3 linked regions of the Glaciimonas sp. CA11.2 genome follow. The protein of the gene in region 2 binds, or shares a complex with, the protein of the main gene of each other region. Links are inferred from orthologs where the notes say so. Each region holds a gene or a part of one and is shown on either strand. Other genes may lie near its edges.

The links. Proteins that work in one complex are often made in the same cells at the same time.
Region 1: the proteins of RGU75_RS01815 (region 2) and pnp are in contact, whole or in part, in a cryo-EM structure (PDB 9QH0), measured with the Escherichia coli proteins. The link is inferred for Glaciimonas sp. CA11.2 from one-to-one orthologs.
Region 3: the proteins of RGU75_RS01815 (region 2) and eno are in contact, whole or in part, in a solved structure (PDB 2FYM), measured with the Escherichia coli proteins. The link is inferred for Glaciimonas sp. CA11.2 from one-to-one orthologs.

Annotation. Positions count from the first base shown.
Region 1 is NZ_JAVIWL010000001.1:5,288,283-5,294,489, reverse strand. The notes cover bases 369-3,267. They hold pnp (polyribonucleotide nucleotidyltransferase), read left to right. Parts: upstream 369-684; coding sequence 685-2,850; downstream 2,851-3,267. Other genes in these bases: RGU75_RS22895 (NAD(P)/FAD-dependent oxidoreductase), read right to left, coding at 3,253-3,267. In the rest of the region: rpsO (30S ribosomal protein S15), read left to right, coding at 82-351; more of RGU75_RS22895, read right to left, coding at 3,268-4,353; ferredoxin FdxA, read right to left, coding at 4,602-4,925; RGU75_RS22885 (cation diffusion facilitator family transporter), read left to right, coding at 5,322-6,207. UniProt on the Escherichia coli protein: Involved in mRNA degradation. Catalyzes the phosphorolysis of single-stranded polyribonucleotides processively in the 3'- to 5'-direction. Also involved, along with RNase II, in tRNA processing.
Region 2 is NZ_JAVIWL010000001.1:420,747-429,278, reverse strand. The notes cover bases 2,171-5,950. They hold RGU75_RS01815 (Rne/Rng family ribonuclease), read right to left. Parts: upstream 5,611-5,950; coding sequence 2,371-5,610; downstream 2,171-2,370. In the rest of the region: gephyrin-like molybdotransferase Glp, read right to left, coding at 1-129; molybdenum cofactor guanylyltransferase MobA, read right to left, coding at 126-725; GTP 3',8-cyclase MoaA, read right to left, coding at 834-1,949; RGU75_RS01810 (RluA family pseudouridine synthase), read left to right, coding at 6,211-7,371; RGU75_RS01805 (HAD-IIIA family hydrolase), read left to right, coding at 7,467-8,126; RGU75_RS01800 (Rieske (2Fe-2S) protein), read left to right, coding at 8,154-8,525. UniProt on the Escherichia coli protein: Endoribonuclease that plays a central role in RNA processing and decay. Required for the maturation of 5S and 16S rRNAs and the majority of tRNAs. Also involved in the degradation of most mRNAs.
Region 3 is NZ_JAVIWL010000001.1:3,519,922-3,526,226, reverse strand. What follows is about bases 2,941-5,937. They hold eno (phosphopyruvate hydratase), read right to left. Parts: upstream 5,083-5,937; coding sequence 3,799-5,082; downstream 2,941-3,798. Other genes in these bases: RGU75_RS15195 (CTP synthase), read right to left, coding at 5,429-5,937; hslO (Hsp33 family molecular chaperone HslO), read left to right, coding at 2,941-3,038. In the rest of the region: RGU75_RS15225 (RDD family protein), read left to right, coding at 1-428; RGU75_RS15220 (ferritin-like domain-containing protein), read right to left, coding at 477-1,346; RGU75_RS15215 (gamma carbonic anhydrase family protein), read left to right, coding at 1,545-2,069; more of hslO, read left to right, coding at 2,109-2,940; more of RGU75_RS15195, read right to left, coding at 5,938-6,305. UniProt on the Escherichia coli protein: Catalyzes the reversible conversion of 2-phosphoglycerate (2-PG) into phosphoenolpyruvate (PEP). It is essential for the degradation of carbohydrates via glycolysis.

The DNA.
Region 1 (6,207 bases), 4.9 Mb from region 2 along the record:
CTGGTCTATGTGGGCCATTTTTAATTATGTAATCACGGTATATGGGGTTTCCACTCTGTGTACCGCTTGTGAAAGGTAAGTATGACTATCGAAAAAACAGCTAAAGCCGCTATTGTCGCTGACAATGCACGCGCGCAAAATGATACTGGTTCGCCAGAAGTGCAAGTCGCTTTGTTGACAGCACGTATCAACGACCTTAATGGTCACTTTAAAGCACACGCTAAAGATCACCATTCACGTCGCGGTCTGATTATGATGGTTAACCGTCGTAAGAGCCTGTTGTCATACCTGAAAAGTAAAGATCTTGGCCGTTATCGTTCGCTGATCGAAAAACTCGGTTTGCGTAAGTAATAGGCTTGTTGATAGGCTTGTCATTGATCTCCAATACTTTGTCTCGATATTTCGTGACTGTATTGTTGCTTAATCGATAGGTAAAATGCCTGCGTCAGTCTCTGATGCAGGCATTTTTGCTTTTTGCGAAGCGTATTTGTTCATAAGTGCAATTGTAAGAAACCGGATTTAGCGCCTAAATTAGTGCAACGCATTGGTTGACTGACGTGTCTTATCCGGAAGTATTTCGTAAGGAGACGATTTTTTTACTTCAATATGAAGTGATCAAACCGTCTGTGGTGAGGTGAACGACAGCCCCTGAAAATCTGTCGGTAAAATTAGAGAGGAAATATCGTGTTTAATAAAGTTACTAAGACTTTCCAGTACGGCCAGCATCAAGTCACGTTGGAAACAGGCGAAATCGCTCGTCAAGCTTCTGGCGCAGTATTGGTATCGATTGAAGATACCGTTGTTCTGGCTACCGTGGTTGCACGTAAAGATGCTAAACCAGGTCAAGATTTTTTCCCATTGACTGTAGATTATGTTGAAAAAACTTACGCTGCTGGTCGTATACCAGGCGGTTTCTTCAAGCGCGAAGGTCGTCCTTCGGAAAAAGAAACACTGACATCGCGTCTGATCGATCGTCCGATCCGTCCGTTGTTCCCAGAGGGTTACATGAACGAAGTGCAAGTGATCATTCACGTGCTGTCGGTCAATCCTGAAATCGATCCAGATATCGCTGCGATGATCGGTGCATCTGCTGCATTGTCAGTCTCTGGCGTGCCATTTTCTGGTCCGGTCGGCGCTGCCCGTGTTGGTTACATCGACGGTCAATACGTCCTGAACCCGACCACGACACAATTGAAAACATCGTTGCTGGATCTGGTTGTTGCCGGTACTGAAGCAGCAGTGTTAATGGTTGAGTCCGAAGCCAAGCAATTGTCTGAAGAAGTCATGTTGGGTGCAGTTGTCTACGGTCACGATCAAATGAAAGCGGTTATCAACGCGATTCATGATCTGGTACGTGACGGTGGCAAACCAGAAATCCAATGGAGCCCAGCGCCAAAGAACGATGCGCTGATCGCTCGCGTTGCGCATTTTGCAGAAGCTAAATTGCGTGAAGCATATCAAACTAAAGACAAACAAGCGCGTACTGCCAAGCTAAAAGATGCGACTAGCGAAGTTATCGCTGCGTTGGCTGCTGAAGCTTTGTCGATGAACGCTGCGGCACCGGATAGCTCCGAAGTCGGCAATATCTTGTTTGATCTGGAAGCCAAGATCGTTCGTTCGCAAATTCTGGATGGCGAGCCACGTATTGACGGGCGCGATACACGCACTGTGCGTCCAATCAGCATCCGTACTGGTGTTTTACCACGTACGCACGGTTCAGCCTTGTTCACACGCGGCGAGACACAGGCATTGGTGATTGCTACCTTGGGTACTGCCCGCGACGAGCAAAAAATTGATGCATTGATGGGGGAGTACTCGGATCGCTTCATGCTGCATTACAACATGCCTCCGTTCGCTACTGGCGAAACAGGTCGTGTCGGTACACCAAAGCGTCGCGAAATCGGCCATGGTCGTCTGGCTAAGCGTGCGCTGTTGGCAGCATTGCCAGCACCGGAAGATTTCAGCTACTCCGTCCGTTTGGTATCGGAAATTACCGAATCTAACGGTTCATCGTCAATGGCTTCGGTCTGTGGCGGTTGCCTGGCATTGATGGACGCTGGCGTGCCGATGCAAGGACACGTTGCTGGTATCGCTATGGGTTTGATCAAAGACGGCGGTAAGTTTGCGGTGTTGACAGACATTTTGGGTGATGAAGATCACCTTGGCGACATGGACTTTAAAGTCGCTGGTACTGCAAACGGCATCACTGCGTTGCAAATGGATATCAAAATCCAGGGTATCACCAAGGAAATCATGCAAGTCGCTTTGGCGCAGGCTAAAGTCGGCCGTATCCACATTTTGGGCGAGATGGAAAAAGCTGTTCCGAGCGGCACTCAATCGGAATTGTCTGACTTCGCTCCACGTCTGATCACCGTTAAGATCAATCCGGAAAAAATCCGTGACGTGATCGGTAAAGGCGGCGCTGTGATTCGTGCGCTGACTGAAGAGACAGGCACACAGATCGATATCAGCGATGAAGGTGTTGTCACCATCGCTTCTGTCGACGCAGCTGCCGGTCAAGAAGCGAAGCGTCGTATCGAAGAACTGACAGCTTCCGTTGAAGTGGGCAAGATCTACGAAGGTACAGTATTGAAGTTGCTGGACTTCGGCGCGATTGTGCAAGTGTTGCCAGGCAAAGACGGTTTGTTGCACATCAGCCAGATTGCCAACGAGCGCGTCAATGCGGTCGCCGACTATCTGAAAGAAGGCCAGCAAGTCAAAGTCAAAGTGTTGGAAACCGATGACCGTGGTCGCTTGAAATTGTCGATGAAAGCTGCACAAGAAGCCGGTGATGTTGCTCCGGTTGCGCATGTTGCTGCATCGACTCCAGCTGCGCCTGCCGCACAATAAGCTGATTTAATTTAGCTTTGAACAAACCGTCCGAGATGCTGATTGCATGTCGGACGGTTTTTTTTATTGTCTGGTGAGAGAATAATGGCGCGATTTTCTCGTTTCAATCATTGACGATCCTCGCGCACTGTCACCTGCTGATCTCCATCAATGATCAATGGTGCGGAATGAAGGCTGTTTTAGCCCTCTCGATTTTCAACCGTTAACTTTCGGCGATGCCTGTGAATCAGCTAAAGTGACACAAGCCCAGTCAAAGTAGTAAGAGTTAAAAATAAAAAATAAAAAATAAAAAACCGTCAAGGTAAACTACCTTGACGGTTTTTTTATATCTCGAAGAGAAGGGCTATAAAGCCAGAATTCACCCCAGTTATTGCGCTATATCAACGAGTAATCAACTAATAATCAATCAAAGACTGGTGACTCAACACCCAGAATTTTGTGTAATTTAGGCGAAGTAGTGGTGTATTGCATGTGAATCTTCTTGTCAGGGAAAATGTACGGTGCAGCACCAAACGCAGCTAACGCGGCTTCATGGAAACCAGACAAAATAAGCTTTTTCTTGCCCGGATAAGTGTTGATATCTCCGACCGCAAAAATCCCAGGGATATTGGTTTCGAACTTCTCAGTATCGACGACCTTTAATTGTTTGCGTTCGATATCCAGGCTCCACTCGGCGATAGGGCCAAGTTTTGGCGACAGGCCAAAGAAAACCAATAACGTATCCAATGGCAGACGACGGGTTACGCCATCAGGACCGGTTACCTTGATCTCTGATAGCTTGCCGTCTTTAACTTCGTGCCCAGTGACCTGACCGACCAGAAATTGCATTTCAAATTCTTCACACAACTGCTTCATTTTAGCAACCGAGGCAGGCGCAGCGCGGAAGTCTTCACGGCGATGCAACAGCACGACTGATTCTGCTTTGCCGACCAGATTTAAGGCCCAATCCAGTGCGGAGTCACCGCCGCCACAAATGACTAAATTTTTGCCGTGAAACTGGAGTGGATCTTTGACCCGATAAAACAATTGAGAATTGTTGAACTGGTCAATACCTTCGCTTTTGATCGTCCTTGGTTGGAATGACCCGACACCGGCCGCAATAAAGATGGTTTTGGTGATGAAGCGGGTGCCGACCGATGTTTCGACATTAAAGCGATTGTCTTCACGACGCTCGACCACAGTGACTTCCTGGCTAAGATGGAAGGTCGGATCGAAAGGAGCAATTTGCTTTAACAGGTTGTCGGTTAGCTCTTGTCCGGTACAGACAGGCACAGCCGGGATGTCGTAAATCGGCTTGTCGGGATAGAGTTCGACGCATTGGCCGCCAACAACTGGCAGTGAGTCGATCACGTGAGCTTTAATCTCAAGCAGACCCAGTTCGAATACCTGGAACAGACCGACTGGACCAGCGCCGATAATGACGGCGTCCGCTTCTATCGGTGCGTTGTTGCTATTGTTGATAACGGGGAGAGTAGATGCATCAATCTTGGCGCTGGTTTCCATACGACTATCTGATTCCTGTTTGGTTTGGGTCCCCCAATCGTTACTGCGAGCAATAACGAATGGCATTGACCTGTTTGCGGCACAAGCGACGCTGAGTTGCTTGCGACGTATATCGATCACATTTTTTTGGCTAGCGATCAGCTACGAGGACTTTTTCTTCGTACCTGAGCGCATTTGGCGAAAAATGCGGAAAACACTTTAGGGCGTTCATTTGCAATACTTCGCAATACTATTAATGCTATTTAAATTTAACGCTGAAGAAGATGCAACTTCTCCGTAACGTCTTTAAAGTCGTCAGCGTCGGGCAACGGTGGAATTGTCTTGGTGATCGACGGCCAGAAGCGCGACAGGTCTTCATTTAATTTAATGAATTGCTGTTGATCAGCGGGAACGTCTTCTTCTGCGTAAATCGCATTAACAGGACATTCAGCGACACAAACGGCGCAATCAATGCACTCATCCGGATCGATTGATAAAAAATTCGGGCCTTGGCGGAAGCAATCAACCGGGCAAACATCTACGCAATCGGTATAGCGACAGCTGATGCAAGATTCGGTCACAACGTGGGTCATAACAACAGTCCAATCTGTAAGTATTACTTGAAGCGGCAACGAGTCAAAGGTCAGGCTAGATGGCGGTGTTAGCCACCAGAGCATAATCTTGGCGCGCTCTTAGTTGCAAAGCACTGTATTTTAAGGTAATTCGGTATTTCCTACAAACGGCGGTTATATAGAATTCATATAAGCAAATTCACAATTCTGCTTAAGACGGCGTTGGCGGGTCTTTTCCATAGCGAGATATGCCGTTATGCTGCAACTTATCGGGTTTTAAGTGTTGAACTTCTCTCTGTCGATGCTTTGACGGAGCATAACAATAAAATCCAATCGCGGTTGCGTGAGGGCAAAAAATTAGCTAGTGTGTCAACTTTTGCAGCACCTTTAACCGTTAACCCATGGCGTCAAAAAAATATGGCATCCCATAACGAAGGTTCAACCAAGGCGATTTTTTACGCTTTAGCGGCTAATGGCGGTATTGCTCTCGCCAAATTTGTCGCGGCTATATTGACTGGCTCCGGAGCGATGCTGGCGGAAGCAATTCATTCGCTCGCTGATTGCACCAATCAGGTTTTTCTCCTGATAGGATTGAAAGAGGCCAAAAAGCCGGCGAATGACTCTCACCCGATGGGATACGCGCGGGTGGTGTATTTCTGGGCGATGATGGTGGCGATATTGTTGTTTTTTGTCGGTGGCGCGTTCTCGGTTGTGGAGGGAATCAAGCATCTGAGAAGCCCCGAGCCAATTAATAATCCCTGGGTTGCTTTAGGGGTATTAGGCATTTCGGTCGTATTGGAAGCTTTTTCCCTGCGTGGCGCGATGATTGAAATCCGTAAAATTTCACACGGGAAGTCTTTTTTTAAATGGTTCCGTGAAACGCGCCAGTCTGAACTCATGGTGGTAGCGGGTGAAGACATTGCCGCGCTGGCTGGGTTGGCATTAGCATTTGTCGCAGTGGTCCTGACGGTCTTGACCGGGAATCCATTATGGGATGCCTGCGGTTCGATTGCGGTCGGATTATTGCTGATGATCGTCGCGGTCATCGTGATGCGGGAAGTTAAGGCGATGGTGACCGGAGAGTCAGCCGCCCCCGAACTGCATGCTGCGATTGAAGCGCATATTGCAGCGCATCCGGAAATCGATCATGTAATGAACCTGATATCGATGCAATGGGGTCACCAAATAATGATCGCAGTCCAGGCCGAAATGCGGCCGCAGACATCGGATATCGCGCTGGTCGATGCTATCAATGCTATTGAAGCTGACATCCAATCACGCTGGCCGCAAGTGGTCTGGTGCT
Region 2 (8,532 bases):
AATCGCTTGGGCGTGACTTACTGGCAGCGCGTCGGAATCGTAATCGGAGACGCAACTGATTGCTGCGCTTAACAACGACCGTGAGGATCGCGATGGCAGCGATGGCGAAGGATAGGATTGCTTAGTCATTGGTGGTTGTCTGCTTCACGTAATTCATTGGGCGTATTGATATTGCGAAATGGCGTGGCATCTTGAAACAGGACTTCAGTGTAATGCAAGCGCCGATACCAGATTTCAATTTTGCGCCCACCTTCGTCTATGAACGCCGTCAGATCTATAAGTACTGTCGTTTGCATCAACATGAAAACCGGTTGTGGCTGGATCTTTGAGTTAATGCCGGAGGTCGCTGCGACAGCAATATCTGCCGCGGTATTTTCCAACGCCTTCGCCAATTCAGACACTACATTGTCTGGTAAAAACGGGGAGTCACATGGAGCCGTGACTAAATAAGGTGTCTGACAGTTTTTTAATCCTGCCTGAATACCTGCAAGCGGGCCAGCAAAGTCATTGTTTGCATCGGGCCAGACCGGCACGCCAAAGGTAGCGTATGCGCTTAGATTGCGATTGGCACTGATCATGAGCGAGCCTACTTGAGGCGCTAACGTTGCTATGACGTGCGCGACCATTGGGACGTCGCTTACTGTCTGTAAGCCTTTATCAACACCGCCCATCCGGCTGCCGCGACCGCCAGCAAGGATTAAACCTGTTATTTGACTAATATGCATAAGATGGTGGCGTGGATGGCGTTGTTGATGGACAGTTTGCAGCTTAAATCAGGACGATGAAGAAAAACTGGATACGACGAAAGTATCCTGAGATTAGCGCATCAAAACTTATCCTCCGATATACGACATTTCTACTTTTTTTCTTGCCGGGGTCAAGCCATTGGTATTAAGCGTTCGCAGCTCGGAATAACGATCATCTCGTACCCGCCAGATCTGGCCGATAACTGTCGCGATTTCTGCATCACTGCAATTGCCGCCATTGCCACGCAAAAGGGCGCGTAAATCGTGTCCTTCACTGGCAAATAAACAGGTATATAACTTTCCCTCGGTTGAGAGCCGAGCGCGACTGCAATCGCTGCAAAACGCCTGCGTGACGCTGGAAATCAGGCCGATCTCGCCACCATCATCATAGCGCCAACGCTGCGCAGTTTCGCCAGTGTAGTTAGCCGCTAACGGCGATATTGGAAATACACTTTGGATTCGTTTTACGACCTCTGAGGAAGAAACCACTTCATCCATTTTCCATCCATTCGACGCGCCGACATCCATGTATTCGATAAAACGTAAAATAAATGGTGAGGTCTTGAAGTAACGCGCCATCGGCACTATTTCGTGATCGTTGACACCGCGCTTAACGACCATGTTGACTTTAATCGGGCCAAGTCCTACTTGATGGGCGACATCCAGTCCGTGCAATACATCGGCGACAGGAAAGTCGGCATCATTCATTTGCTTAAAAATCTTTTCGTCTATCGCATCCAACGAGACGGTAACGCGATTTAATCCAGCATCCTTGAGCGATTGTGCTTTTTTTGCCAGTAAAGAACCATTGGTGGTTAATGTCAGATCGATATCCTCGCCGTCCGGTGTCCTCAATGCACTGAGTTGTTCTATTAACTTTTCGATATTTTTACGCAAAAGCGGCTCGCCACCGGTCAAGCGAATTTTCTTGACACCGTGCGCCACGAAGAGTTTTGCCAAGCGCGTGATTTCTTCAAACGACAGCAAAGCGTTGTGTGGTAAGAATGCGTAATTTTTATCGAAGACTTCCCGCGGCATGCAATAGACACACCGGAAATTGCAGCGATCCGTTACTGAAATCCGCAAATCGTGCAACGGTCGGCCTGATGCATCGGTGATAACTCCCGTTGGTGCCTCAAGAATAGTCGGGACGATGGGGCCGAGTAAGCGGTGATCAATCAGTGGAATGACTTTTTTAGTCATATTGTCTATATGCAAATTATCTCAAAATATCTTAGCGCGTTAAGATCTTGTTGTTGATCGGCTGCCTTGTTCGCTCTGACTTAGCCTTTAGGGTAACAGCTTGGAAATCTACATTTACTCACGCGAGTAAAGATTCGGCGGCGTTATGGTCCTATGATGACAGGATGGCTGGTCGGCGCAATAGAGCTTGTCACAAATTCTAAAAGTAATGAATTTTATGATCTTGGCAATACGATACAGAAGATACCACGGCGGCAGAATTTTGGTATTTTGGACCAAATTTTGGACGTTAAAAAAGAGAGTTTAAAAACTCCCTTTTTATCCATCACAGTCTGGATTTAACTAGTTCGGCCAGTTAAGGAGGGCGTTGGTTTAGCCGCACTCCTCAACTATGGTTTTTCGCTATCCAGTTGCGAATGTGTTATTGCCGATTCAGTTCAGTTTCGATCTGAACCAGTGGCTCATCGACCAACACCGGTTGTGGCTTACGCTCACGTGGTGCACGTGGTGCAACGACAATTTTCGCCGCCGCCTCTTGCGCTGCGCGCAGTTTCGCTGGATCGGTTCCTGCTAGCGTCAGGCCAGCAGATTTCAATGCATTTTGCAGTTCATCAACCGAAGAAGAAATCGGCGAGGACGCGATTGGCGCTACCGCCGCTGTTATCTCCGCCACTGTTACTTCTACTGGCGCAACAAATGGTGTCGTAACGACTTCATGCTCAACCTTGCTAACAACTTCATTAGCAATTGAAGGAGTTGCTGGAATGAGGGCGTTGACATCTGCTATATGCGTTTCTTTGGCTATCTCGGTCAGAGGCGCATTGGCAGAGGAGAGCGTAGCCTGTGTTGTTACTTCAGCAGCATAAACTGTCGCTGCAGTGGTGACGACCGGCGCTGGCATAACTTCTGGTAATACGACTGCTGGTACCACCGGAGCTGCTGGCGTTGTTTCCAAAGCAGCTGGCTCTTTAACAGCCTCAGATGCTACAACGTCAGAAACAACGTGCTGAGGCGCAATTGGGGCAGCGATAGCGGCGGACAATGTGGTTGGAACGATGGATGCTACCGCTTCAACCGGAGCAACTACCGGAGCAACTACTAGTGCTGCCGGAGCAACGACGTCGTGTGTTTCTTTAATTGCATTTTCCAGAATTGCGGGAGCAGTTGTCACGGCCACTGGTACTGGTGCCATGATTTCCGGTGCAGTTGCCTGGATTGGCGCGATTGCATGAGCGGTATCGGCAGCAATAACCATACCAATCGGAGTTGTCGCATGGCTGACAGGAGCAGTTTCTGGGTCATAGGCAAACTCAGATCCCGCATCCACGAAGTTTTCGTTACCTTCAGCACCTGTTTCAGTGCTATCGCGATCACGACGGTTACGATTACGACCGCCACGACGACGACGACGACGTGGTTCTTCACCTTCACCGGCTTCGCCATCTGTACGAGGAGCGGCCGCATCCAATGATTCAGCGTCAATGGCTTTCTCTGTTGCGATGCCGACTGCTACCAAAGGTGCTTCGACAGCCGGAGTATGAAGAAGCGTTTCATCTTTCTTTACTTCGCTTACGACCTCTTTACGCTCTTCGCGTGGTGGACGTGGTGTCCGTTCGCCGCGTTGACGGCCTTCGCTTGGCTCGCGAGGCTCGCGTGCTTCGCGCGCTTCTTTTGGCTCACGTGGCTCTCTTGGTGGACGTGGTTGACGTTGTTGCGTTTTGGTTTCCGAGTTAGCCGCAACGACGACATCTGCTACGACAGTTTTCTTAGTGCTGTTAGCATTTTCTTCACGGGCTTCGACTGGTGCGCCTTCTTCGTCACGGTCGCGATTACGACCGCCACGATTGCGGCCACGCTGGCCACGACCATTGCGGTCATTGCCACGTTCGCGGGTAGGTTTTGCTGCGGCAACAGTTGGGGTAACGGCGATTTCAGTCGATGCTGGTTTTTTGAAGAAGAATGCCATGATCTTGGCAATCAACCCTTCACCAGTCGCTGCTACTGAGGCTGCAACAGGGGCGACAGCTATTGGCTTACGCTCGACGATAGGTGCTGGTTGGTCTGGAGTAATGCCCTTGACCACGGCTTCCTGACGCGGTTTGCCTTCTTCTTTTTGGCGTTTGCTATAACCGATGTCGGTATCAGCTTGCTCTGCCATTGCGTAACTGGCTTGTGTTTCTTCAAGGCGTGGATCGTCGTGCTTCAGACGCTCCAGTTTGTAGTGCGGCGTTTCCAGATGCTTGTTTGGGATCAGGATAACGGCCACGCGATGACGGGTTTCGATCTTCAGTATCTCACCACGCTTTTCGTTCAGCAGAAACCCAGCAACATCTACCGGTGCCTGGACGTGAATAGCAGCAGAGTTTTCCTTCATTGCTTCTTCCTGAATGATGCGCAGGACTTGCAAAGCAGAGGATTCGATATCGCGGATGTGGCCAGTGCCGTTACAGCGCGGGCAGGTTACGTGGCTACCTTCCGACAGCGAAGGACGTAGACGCTGACGTGACAACTCCATCAGACCGAAGCGAGAAATCTTGCCCATTTGAACACGAGCGCGATCATAGCGCAGTGCGTCTTTAAGGCGTGTTTCGACTTCGCGCTGGTTCTTCGCATTCTCCATGTCGATGAAGTCGATGACGATCAGACCGCCCAGATCGCGCAAACGTAATTGGCGAGCGACTTCTTCAGCGGCTTCGCAATTGGTGTTAAATGCGGTGGTTTCGATATCGCTGCCGCGGGTTGCGCGGGCCGAGTTGACGTCGACTGATACGAGTGCTTCGGTATGATCGATCACAATCGCGCCGCCTGATGGCAGCGGAACGGTGCGCGAATACGCGGTTTCGATTTGGTGTTCGATCTGGAATCGGGAAAATAACGGCACGTCGTCGTGATAACGTTTGACCCGATGAACCATATCCGGCATCACGTGCGCCATGAACTGTTGCGCTTGCTCGTGAATTTCGTCGGTATCGATCAGAATTTCGCCGATATCAGGCTGGAAGTAATCGCGAATAGCCCGGATGACCAGCGATGATTCCTGATAAATCAGGAATGCGCCATTACCTTGCGTACCAGCACCTTCGATAGCGCGCCATAGTTGCATCAGGTAATTCAAATCCCATTGCAGTTCGTCAACATTACGACCAATGCCAGCAGTGCGGGCAATGACGGACATGCCAGAAGGCAGGTCCAATTTGTCCATCGTTTCCCGCAACTCCTGGCGATCTTCACCTTCGACACGACGGGAAACACCACCACCGCGTGGATTATTAGGCATCAATACCAGATAGCGACCAGCCAATGATACGAAAGAGGTAAGGGCAGCGCCTTTATTGCCGCGCTCTTCCTTTTCGACCTGAACCATGATTTCCTGGCCTTCACGCAACGCTTCTTTAATAGAGGCGCTACGAACATCAACGCCTTCTTTAAAATAGGTGCGGGCAACTTCTTTAAATGGCAAGAAGCCGTGGCGTTCTTCGCCGTAATTGACGAAGCAAGCTTCTAGCGACGGTTCGATACGGGTAATCACACCTTTGTAAATATTGGACTTGCGTTGTTCGCGTCCGGTGGTTTCGATATCGATATCGATGAGCTTTTGCCCGTCAACAATCGCTACGCGCAATTCTTCTTGCTGCGTAGCATTAAACAACATGCGTTTCATTTTTTCACTCCGTGGCCCTGGGGCCATTTTTAATGCCACCTAATCATGCAATTAAGCAATGATTCCAGCAGCAGAATACAGGGATGTACGCGAGGAAGGAGTGTTTGGGGGGAGGGAATTGCCTTAGTGTGTCCGCGCAACGATGGCGAGACACAACGGGGCGCGAATGCAATATCGCCGCTTGCTGAGCGTAACCAGCGTGCATCGAATCAGGTCCTGCCTAGCGCAATTACGCATTGCGAGCATGAATTCTGGCGGCGAGCGTCTTGGTAAGTCAAAAAGTACATTGTTCAGCAAAAAACCGGCGTTACGTTTACTGCATTTACTAATGAGCTAGTCACATAACGTTTCAATAATCTGAATCGTGTGTCTTTCTCATCAGACTTATCCTATTCATCCAAACATACTGTCCAACATCCTTGCGCGTTATCCGATGACAACTACGGTGCGACCTTGACTCGCGCAGGGGTGATGCGTACACATTTTTCCATCAAATTTGCAAATTGGCGAGGCTGGTGGAGACGCCCCTGTGTAGAATGGTCTTTTTATTCTTACACCAACAGCGGTTTGTAACCACTGTGAAACAATTATATATTCAAAATGAAGGACTTAGCGAGATTTTCTGGCGTAAGGGCTGAGGGCCGCCGCGATGGCCGAACTCAGGGCAAGGCACAGGTGCGGACCCCAGCCGCTACCAAGTACAAAACTGTTCTTCAAAGCAAGATGATTGAGGCAGCCAAATTAACCAATTTAACTAAAGTAACGAAAGTAGCGGAAGTTGTCGCACCACCCGAAGTTGCTCCCCAAGTCCAGTTAATCACTATTTCTGACGAAGAAGCGGGCCAGCGGATTGATAATTTTTTATTACGTATTTGCAAGGGAGTGCCGAAAAGTCATATCTATCGCGTTTTGCGTTCGGGCGAGGTCCGGGTAAATAAAGGCCGCATAGATCAGACTTATCGATTGTTGGAAGGCGATATCCTGCGCGTACCACCCATTCGTATTGCAGAGCGAGCTGAAAAGACGGCACCGGGTGCGGAATTTAAAATTCTCTTGGAGGATAGTCATCTGCTTGTCATTGACAAGCCAGCGGGCGTTGCCGTGCATGGCGGGTCTGGAGTCAGTTACGGTGTGATTGAGCAACTGAGGGCTTCTCGTCCTGATGCCAAATTTCTCGAGCTGGTGCATCGTCTTGATCGTGATACCTCAGGCATTTTATTATTAGCAAAGAAACGTTCCGCTTTGACTAATTTGCATGAACAAATGCGTGATGGCGAAACCGACAAGCGTTATTTGGTTTTGGTGCATGGTGATTGGAAAAATGCGCGTCAGCATGTAAAGTTGCCTTTGCGCAAGTATACTGCCGCCGATGGTGAGCGTCGGGTAAGGGTGCAAGAAGGAGGTCAGGCCTCGCATACGATATTTAGTCTGATCCGCAGATATGGCGACTTTGCATTGCTTGAGGCTGAGTTAAAAACGGGTCGCACTCACCAGATTCGGGTGCATCTTGCCTCGAGTGGTTTTGCGATCGCAGGTGATGATAAATACGGTGATTTTTCATTAAATCGTGCTTTGCAAAAGGCAGATGGCGAGCGAATTGCATTTAAACGCATGTTTTTGCATGCTTATCAGATTACTTTTACCCATCCGGAGAGTGGAAAGCCGGTCACGTTAAAGGCGCCACTACCGCCAGAATGTGAACGGTTTCTAAAAAGTTTGCCGCAAACAAGCTCGGCAGCAGAACCAGCGCAGGACGATTAAAATAGGAGTTTCAGGTCAGGATGTCTTCGCTAATCCTCACCTATGAACGCATTTTTTAAGAAATTACAAGGAGCTGGCAAGTTATTGTCAGAAATATGGCGCGGAAAAGTTTTGATTTAATTGTGTTTGATTGGGACGGTACGCTGATGGACAGCACCGCGACAATTGTGAAGTGTATTCAATCGGCGGCAAAAGATCTTGGTCTGGCGATTCCTGATCGGAAGGCCGCGTCGCATGTCATCGGACTTGGACTATCTGAGGCAATACGCATGGCAATCCCGGGTTTAGAGTCGCATCTATATCCACGTGTAGTGGAGAGATATCGCCACCACTATCTGGCGCAGGACGAGGATTTAATCTTATTTGATGGCGTTCGTGAAATGTTGGCGGATCTGTCGCAGCAAGGCTATTTTCTGGCTGTGGCGACTGGCAAGAGTCGTGTCGGGCTAAATCGTGCCCTGCACTCAAGCAATTTGCTGTCTGTATTTGATGCCACGCGTTGTGCCGATGAGACTTTTTCAAAGCCACATCCAGCGATGTTGCACGAACTGACGCGTGAACTTGGCCAAGACCTTAAGCGCACAGTCATGATTGGTGATACCACGCATGATTTACAAATGGCTATCAATGCTGGTGCCGCAGCGATTGCGGTTGATTATGGTGCGCATCCAGCCAGTGAACTAACGCCGTTGCATCCGGTCTTTACTGCTAGTTCAGCGATAGCGTTACATGCTTGGCTAAATGACAATGCGTGAAATGCAGTTATTTCAGCGTAATTCAACATGACATCTGGTTTGATACCAATCTGCTCTTCTTCTGATCTCGTTGAGCGTGGGATGGGTGTGCGCTTTGCCGTAAAAGTGAATGGTGAAGCGCTGACCGCTTTTGTGGTTCGTTATGAAAATAGCGTACATGGATATTTGAACCGTTGCGCGCACGTTCCGATAGAGTTGGACTGGAATGAAGGTGATTTTTTTGAATCCAGCGGCTTGTATCTTATGTGTGCCACGCATGGCGCAATTTACACGCCCGATAAGGGAAAGTGCGTTGGCGGCCCTTGTCGTGGGGCGAGTTTGCGCAAAGTGGCGGTAGAAGAAAATGATAATCAGGTATTCTGGCGCCCTGATGACTATGTTAATGCACCTGGAGTGTAGTGCGGCC
Region 3 (6,305 bases), 3.1 Mb from region 2 along the record:
TGCTTTTTTCGACATTGCTACAGCAACGCAACGCATTGTATTTGCGGCACGGCCAGCAAATATGGCTATTCGTGGTGTTGACCGCGTATTTTGTCTGGTGCTGGAGTCACGGTGGTCAAACGCTGGCTATGAAAACCTGGCGACTCCAGTTGATCAATAAAGATGGTAGCGCAATGAAGGCAAAAGACGCTTTGGCGCGCTATTTGTTAGCATGGCTATGGTTTCTTCCTGGATTGATGCTCGCCTGGGCTTTCGGCGCGCACACCTGGATGCTGGCAATCGTTCCCGTTTTGAATTTTGTTTTATGGTCACTCACTATTTATCTTGACCCACAGCGTCAGTTTTTGCATGACCGACTGGCGGGGACCAAATTAGTAGACATGGTGGAAAGCGTAAAGCCGCCAGGAAAAAGACGCTGGTATCATTAAAGACTAAGGGCCTTACAATCCAGCTACGTCAAATCTCGAATCCCTTGGTTAGCCGCTTTGCAATACCGCCAGTTCTTCTTCCGAAAATCCTGCCGCGCGGCGTGCGTCCAAATTAAAAGGTCCACGCAAAACCGGTGCTTGATATTGGACTACCAGATTGGCAAAGGCTGCAATCGGCTCAAGCTGGCGCTCTTTACACAGCCAGTTATACCAATGGTTACCAATCGCGACATGACCCACCTCTTCCCGTAAAATAATGTCGAGAATCTCGGCCGCGGCTAAGTCTCCGGCCTGCGCAATTTTTGCCCGCACAGCGGGTGTGGCATCCAATCCACGCGCCTCAAGGGTACGCGGCACCAACGCCATGCGTGCCAAAATGTCATCTTTTGTTTTTTCAGCCATTTCCCACATGCTGTTATGCCCGGGGAAATCACCATAGGCAAACCCTAAGGTCTGCAGATGTCGCGCCAACATGCCAAAGTGTTGCGCCTCCTCCACCGCGACACTCAGCCAGTCAGTGTAATACTGGTCCGGCATAGCAGGAAAACGGCACACAGCATCTAACGCCAAATTGATAGCATTGAACTCAATGTGTGCCAGCGCGTGGATCAGTGCGGCGCGGCCTTCCTCGGTGCGCATGGACCGATGCTTCAATGTTTTAGGCAATACGAGTTCGGGCCGAGACGGGCGACCCGGAATCGCGCCTGCTTCAGCCTCACCCACCAGCGAAGCATGCGCATCCAATGTAAGGGTGTTATTTTTGAAATCAGCGTTTAATGCCGCTACCTCCAATACCTTTGCCGCAGGATCGCGCAATAGCAAGCAGCGCAAGGCCGATGCACGCAACTCGGGCAACAGTTCAGGCGATAATACTGGTGGTAACTCTGCTTCTGGAACAACAAAAATAGGTTCAGACATACTCTTCATGCTAGCAGCGGTAAAATAGGATTTTTAGGAATAATTGCGATTTAAGTTACAACAAACCGCGGCGTAAAATGTAAATAAATTTCGTCAAAACCTGGTGCAGGAATAAAGTAGATAAATATAATCAATTAAATAATCTACAAAACGATCCTGTCACCGATCAAAACAAACACCCACATTCTACGGAGAATTATGAGTATCTACCAACTTGGCGAACATTGCCCCGACGTTGACCCATCCGCCTACATCACAGAGAGCGCGACGCTTATTGGCAAGGTTAAGATTGAGGCCAGAGCCAGCGTCTGGTTCGGCGTTACCATTCGTGGAGACAACGAACTGATTACGGTCGGTCTCGGCAGCAATGTACAAGAAAACTCAGTTTTGCATACTGATCACGGCTATCCCCTTACTATTGGCGAAAATGTCACTATCGGTCATCAAGTTATGTTGCACGGATGCACCATTGGCGATGGCTCGTTGGTTGGGATACAGGCTGTGATACTCAATGGTGCCAAGATCGGTAAAAATAGTCTGGTTGGCGCTGGTGCTCTGGTAACCGAAGGCAAAGTCTTTCCCGATAATGCATTGATTATGGGAACGCCAGCCAAGGTGGCCCGCATGTTAACGGAAGAAGAAATCGCCAAGTTGGTAAAAGGCGCGCAAACTTACGCCGAACGCGGTCAGGAATATAAAACCCAACTTAAAAAAATCGGCTAGAGAGTAATGACCGAAAAAGGTACAAAGAACGTAATGGATATGAGTAACGATAATCTACAAAAATTTATGATCGAAAACGCCTCGGTTCGAGGCGAGTTGGTTGAACTTTCTAACACTTGGCAGCAGGTATTGGCGCGTCGAAACTATCCGCCAGCAGTGACTAATTTGCTGGGCGAAATGATGGCAGCGGCCGCCTTGTTGAGCGCCAATTTGAAATTCAATGGCGTGATCGTGATGCAAATTCACGGGGATGGCCCGATCCGCCTGTTGGTGGTCGAATGCGATGCCAAGTTGCAGATGCGCGCCACAGCAAAACTAGTCCCCGATACGGTAGTAGAGGATGGTGCTACATTGGCCCAACTGGTGAATGTCAACGGTCATGGTCGTTTTGCCATCACACTTGATCCGCAAGACAAAATGCCAGGACAACAACCCTATCAGGGAATCGTGCCTCTCGACGGCGATAACGTTGCGGAGGTGATCGAAAATTACATGCTGCGTTCAGAGCAACTTGATACAAAGTTGTGGCTGGCTGCTGATGCTAACGTCTCGCGTGGTTTGCTATTACAAAAGTTGCCCAACCATGGCGGGATTGGCATTACTGAAGAAGACCCGCTGGAAAGCTGGAATCGCGTGTCTATGCTGGGTGCGACATTACGTCCCGCTGAAATGCTATCGACCGATATTCAGACATTATTGCGACGTTTATTCTGGGAAGAAACAGTCCGCGTTTTTGAACCACAACACCCTAGTTTTGTGTGCAACTGCTCACGAGAAAAGGTAGGCAACATGCTGCAGATGCTGGGACAAAAAGAAGTTGATGAAGCGATTGCTGAGTTGGGCAACGTATCGGTCGACTGCGATTTTTGCGGTCAAAATTATGCATTTGACAAAGTCGACTGCGCGCACCTTTTCGCTATCAGTGCACCTGTAGAGACCTTGTTAGGTACCGGAAATATTAAGCATTAAGCACGTATTAATTCGTAGGTAATAAGCATTAGCAACAGGCAAAGGGAGTGCCCTTTCCTATTGTAAAGATCACGATCCAGCCCGATACCTTAAAGGGTTACCGGCGCTGGCAATCTTGCAAGATATAAATTGGATGAAATGATCTTGGGGAATTTCAGTTGTTGCACTTAACGCTAGCTAAAGCGTAGACAGATTAGTCCCGTACTTGCTGCGCCACCCGTTGAGCAGTGTTGACTTGTGCTTGTTTCAACACTCGCTTAGCGGTCGGATGAACAGGCTTAGCAGACTTCAAACCCGCGGTCTTCTTTGGCGCTTTATCTTCTGTCTTGCCCGGTATCGCAGCGCCCACCTTGTCTGACAATAGTTGCGCTTCCTTCAGCGTCGATACCAGTTCAGTATTGTTCGGATCTAATATCTGGACGAAAATTTCATCCTGTTTGATCATGCCCAACTCAGTACGAGCGCGCTCTTCGACAGCACCGGTCCCTTCTTTCAAATCATGTACTTCCGAATCCAGCTTGGCATTCCTTGCTTTCAGCTCGACGATTTTTTCATGCGCAGTGGTGACTTGCTGCCCCATATCAGCGACTCGCAGCCAGCCGCCTTTTCCTAACCACAAAGGGTATTGGATCAACGCCAACAACACAGTAAGGCAAATAGCGATAAGACGCATTAACAATCCATATTCAATTTATGCAAATCCGGCCAGCGATTAAATTAACTCGCTGGCCGGATTTACATAAGGCAATTCGCAATACTTTTACTTCAAGTTATAAAAAGCAGCACGACCCGGATAACTGGCGATATCACCCAAATCTTCTTCAATACGCAGCAGTTGGTTGTACTTCGCCATCCGATCGGAACGCGACATTGAGCCGGTTTTGATCTGCAATGCGTTTGTACCAACTGCGATATCTGCAATAGTAGAATCTTCGGTCTCACCTGAACGATGCGAGATCACCGCAGTATAGCCAGCGCGTTTCGCCATTTCAATCGCAGCAAACGTCTCTGTCAGCGTACCAATCTGGTTGATCTTAATCAAGATCGAGTTCGCGATATTTTTTTGTATGCCTTCGCGCAGAATTTTGGTATTGGTCACAAACAGATCATCACCAACCAACTGTATTTTCTTACCCAAAGTCTCGGTAAGAAGTTTCCAGCCATCCCAGTCGTCTTCGGCCATGCCGTCTTCGATACTGATGATCGGATATTTGTCGCACCACGATGCCAGCAGACCGGTGAATTGCGCGCTCGTTAGTGTCATATCTTCACCGGCCAGCACGTATTTACCATCTTTGTAAAACTCACTGGCTGCGCAATCCAGGCCCAGTGCGACTTGTGTACCTGGCTCGTAGCCAGCCGCTTCAATCGCCTGAATGATCAACTTCAGCGCTTCTTCATGACTAGCAACTGAAGGGGCAAAACCGCCTTCATCACCAACTGATGTTGTCAATCCTTTTTCTTGCAGGATTTTTTTCAACGCGTGAAATATTTCAGCGCCGTAACGAATCGCTTCACGGAAGCTAGGAGCGCCAACCGGGATGATCATGAACTCTTGAATATCGAGGTTGTTGTCTGCGTGCGCGCCGCCGTTGATCACGTTCATCATCGGAACAGGCATTTGCATCGCACCGCTACCGCCAAAATAACGATACAGTGGCAAGCCGGCCTCTTCAGCCGCCGCTTTAGCGACTGCCATTGAAACTGCCAGCATGGCGTTGGCACCCAAACGACCTTTGTTTTCGGTGCCGTCAAGATCAATCAGCGTCCGGTCGAGGAATGCTTGTTCGTTAGCGTCCAAACCCATGATCGCTTCAGAAATTTCTGTATTAATATGTTCACAGGCAGTCAATACGCCTTTACCGCCGTAGCGATTTTTATCGCCGTCACGCAATTCGATTGCTTCCCGGGAACCAGTCGAAGCACCGGATGGGACCGATGCACGCCCCATCACGCCGGATTCTAGCAGGACGTCGCATTCGACAGTTGGATTGCCGCGTGAATCAATGATTTCGCGGCCGATGATGTCAACAATTGCACTCATGTATTTCTATCTCCGTAATGATGCGTCTTAATTAATACGTGACTAAATGTCTCACTTCATGTCTCACTTAGTGCCTGAATTCGTACTTAACCTCATGCTTTAGATTAATCCTCAGCTTAGTATCTCGGTTGTTGCCAAAAAAGCATCCCAAAAAAAAGTATGAGGAGAAGTCGCTTTTTGACTATTCCAATATTGCCAGACTGACCACCGACTCTCGCCTTAAGGCGATTCATGTAACGCAATAATAATGTAGCTCGGCTAATGTAGCTTAACAAAAGTGATACGCCATCATTCCAAGATGATGACGCATATCTAAATTTTAAGCTAAATGGATCATAGTCATGCTTTAAGTCTTTGCATTACTCACAACGGCTTGCTGATGTGCTAACGCTGCAGAAATGAACGAAATAAATAATGGATGCCCATCACGCGGCGTCGACTTGAATTCTGGATGATATTGCACGCCGACGTACCAAGGATGCGCATGTTCTCCAGTTCGCGGCAATTCCATCACTTCGCATAAATCTTCGGTAGGCGTACGTGCCGAAACCACTAAACCGGCCGCTTCGATACGGTCCAGATAATGATTGTTGGCCTCGTAGCGGTGACGATGACGCTCTGTCACGGTTGAACCGTAGATTTCAGAAGCTAGCGTGTTTGGTTTGATTTGACAAGTCTGAGCACCCAGACGCATCGTTCCGCCCAAATCTGAATTCGCATCACGCGTTTCAACTTTGCCGTCGTGATTTTGCCACTCATTGATGAGTGCAACGACAGGCTGCTCGGTCTGTTCGTCAAATTCGGTTGAGTTTGCCAATGTCAAGCCGGCTACATTACGTGCATATTCGAGCAAGGCCACTTGCATACCCAGGCAAATACCCAAGTAAGGTATTTTGTTTTCCCGAGCGAACCGCGCCGCCATGATCTTACCTTCTACACCGCGCTTACCAAATCCGCCTGGTACTAAAATAGCATCGTATTTCATCAGTGAATTCGCGCCATTGGCTTCGATTTCTTCTGAGTCCAGATATTCAATGTTGACACGCGATTCTGTATGGATCCCGGCGTGACGCAAGGCCTCCGTCAAAGATTTATACGACTCCGTTAAATCTACGTATTTTCCGACTATGCCGATTGTCAGCGCGTGTTTTGGATTTTCCAGCGCACTGACAAGGTTGGTCCACATCGTCAGGTCAGCAGGACTTGGTGTCAAGCCGAGCTTT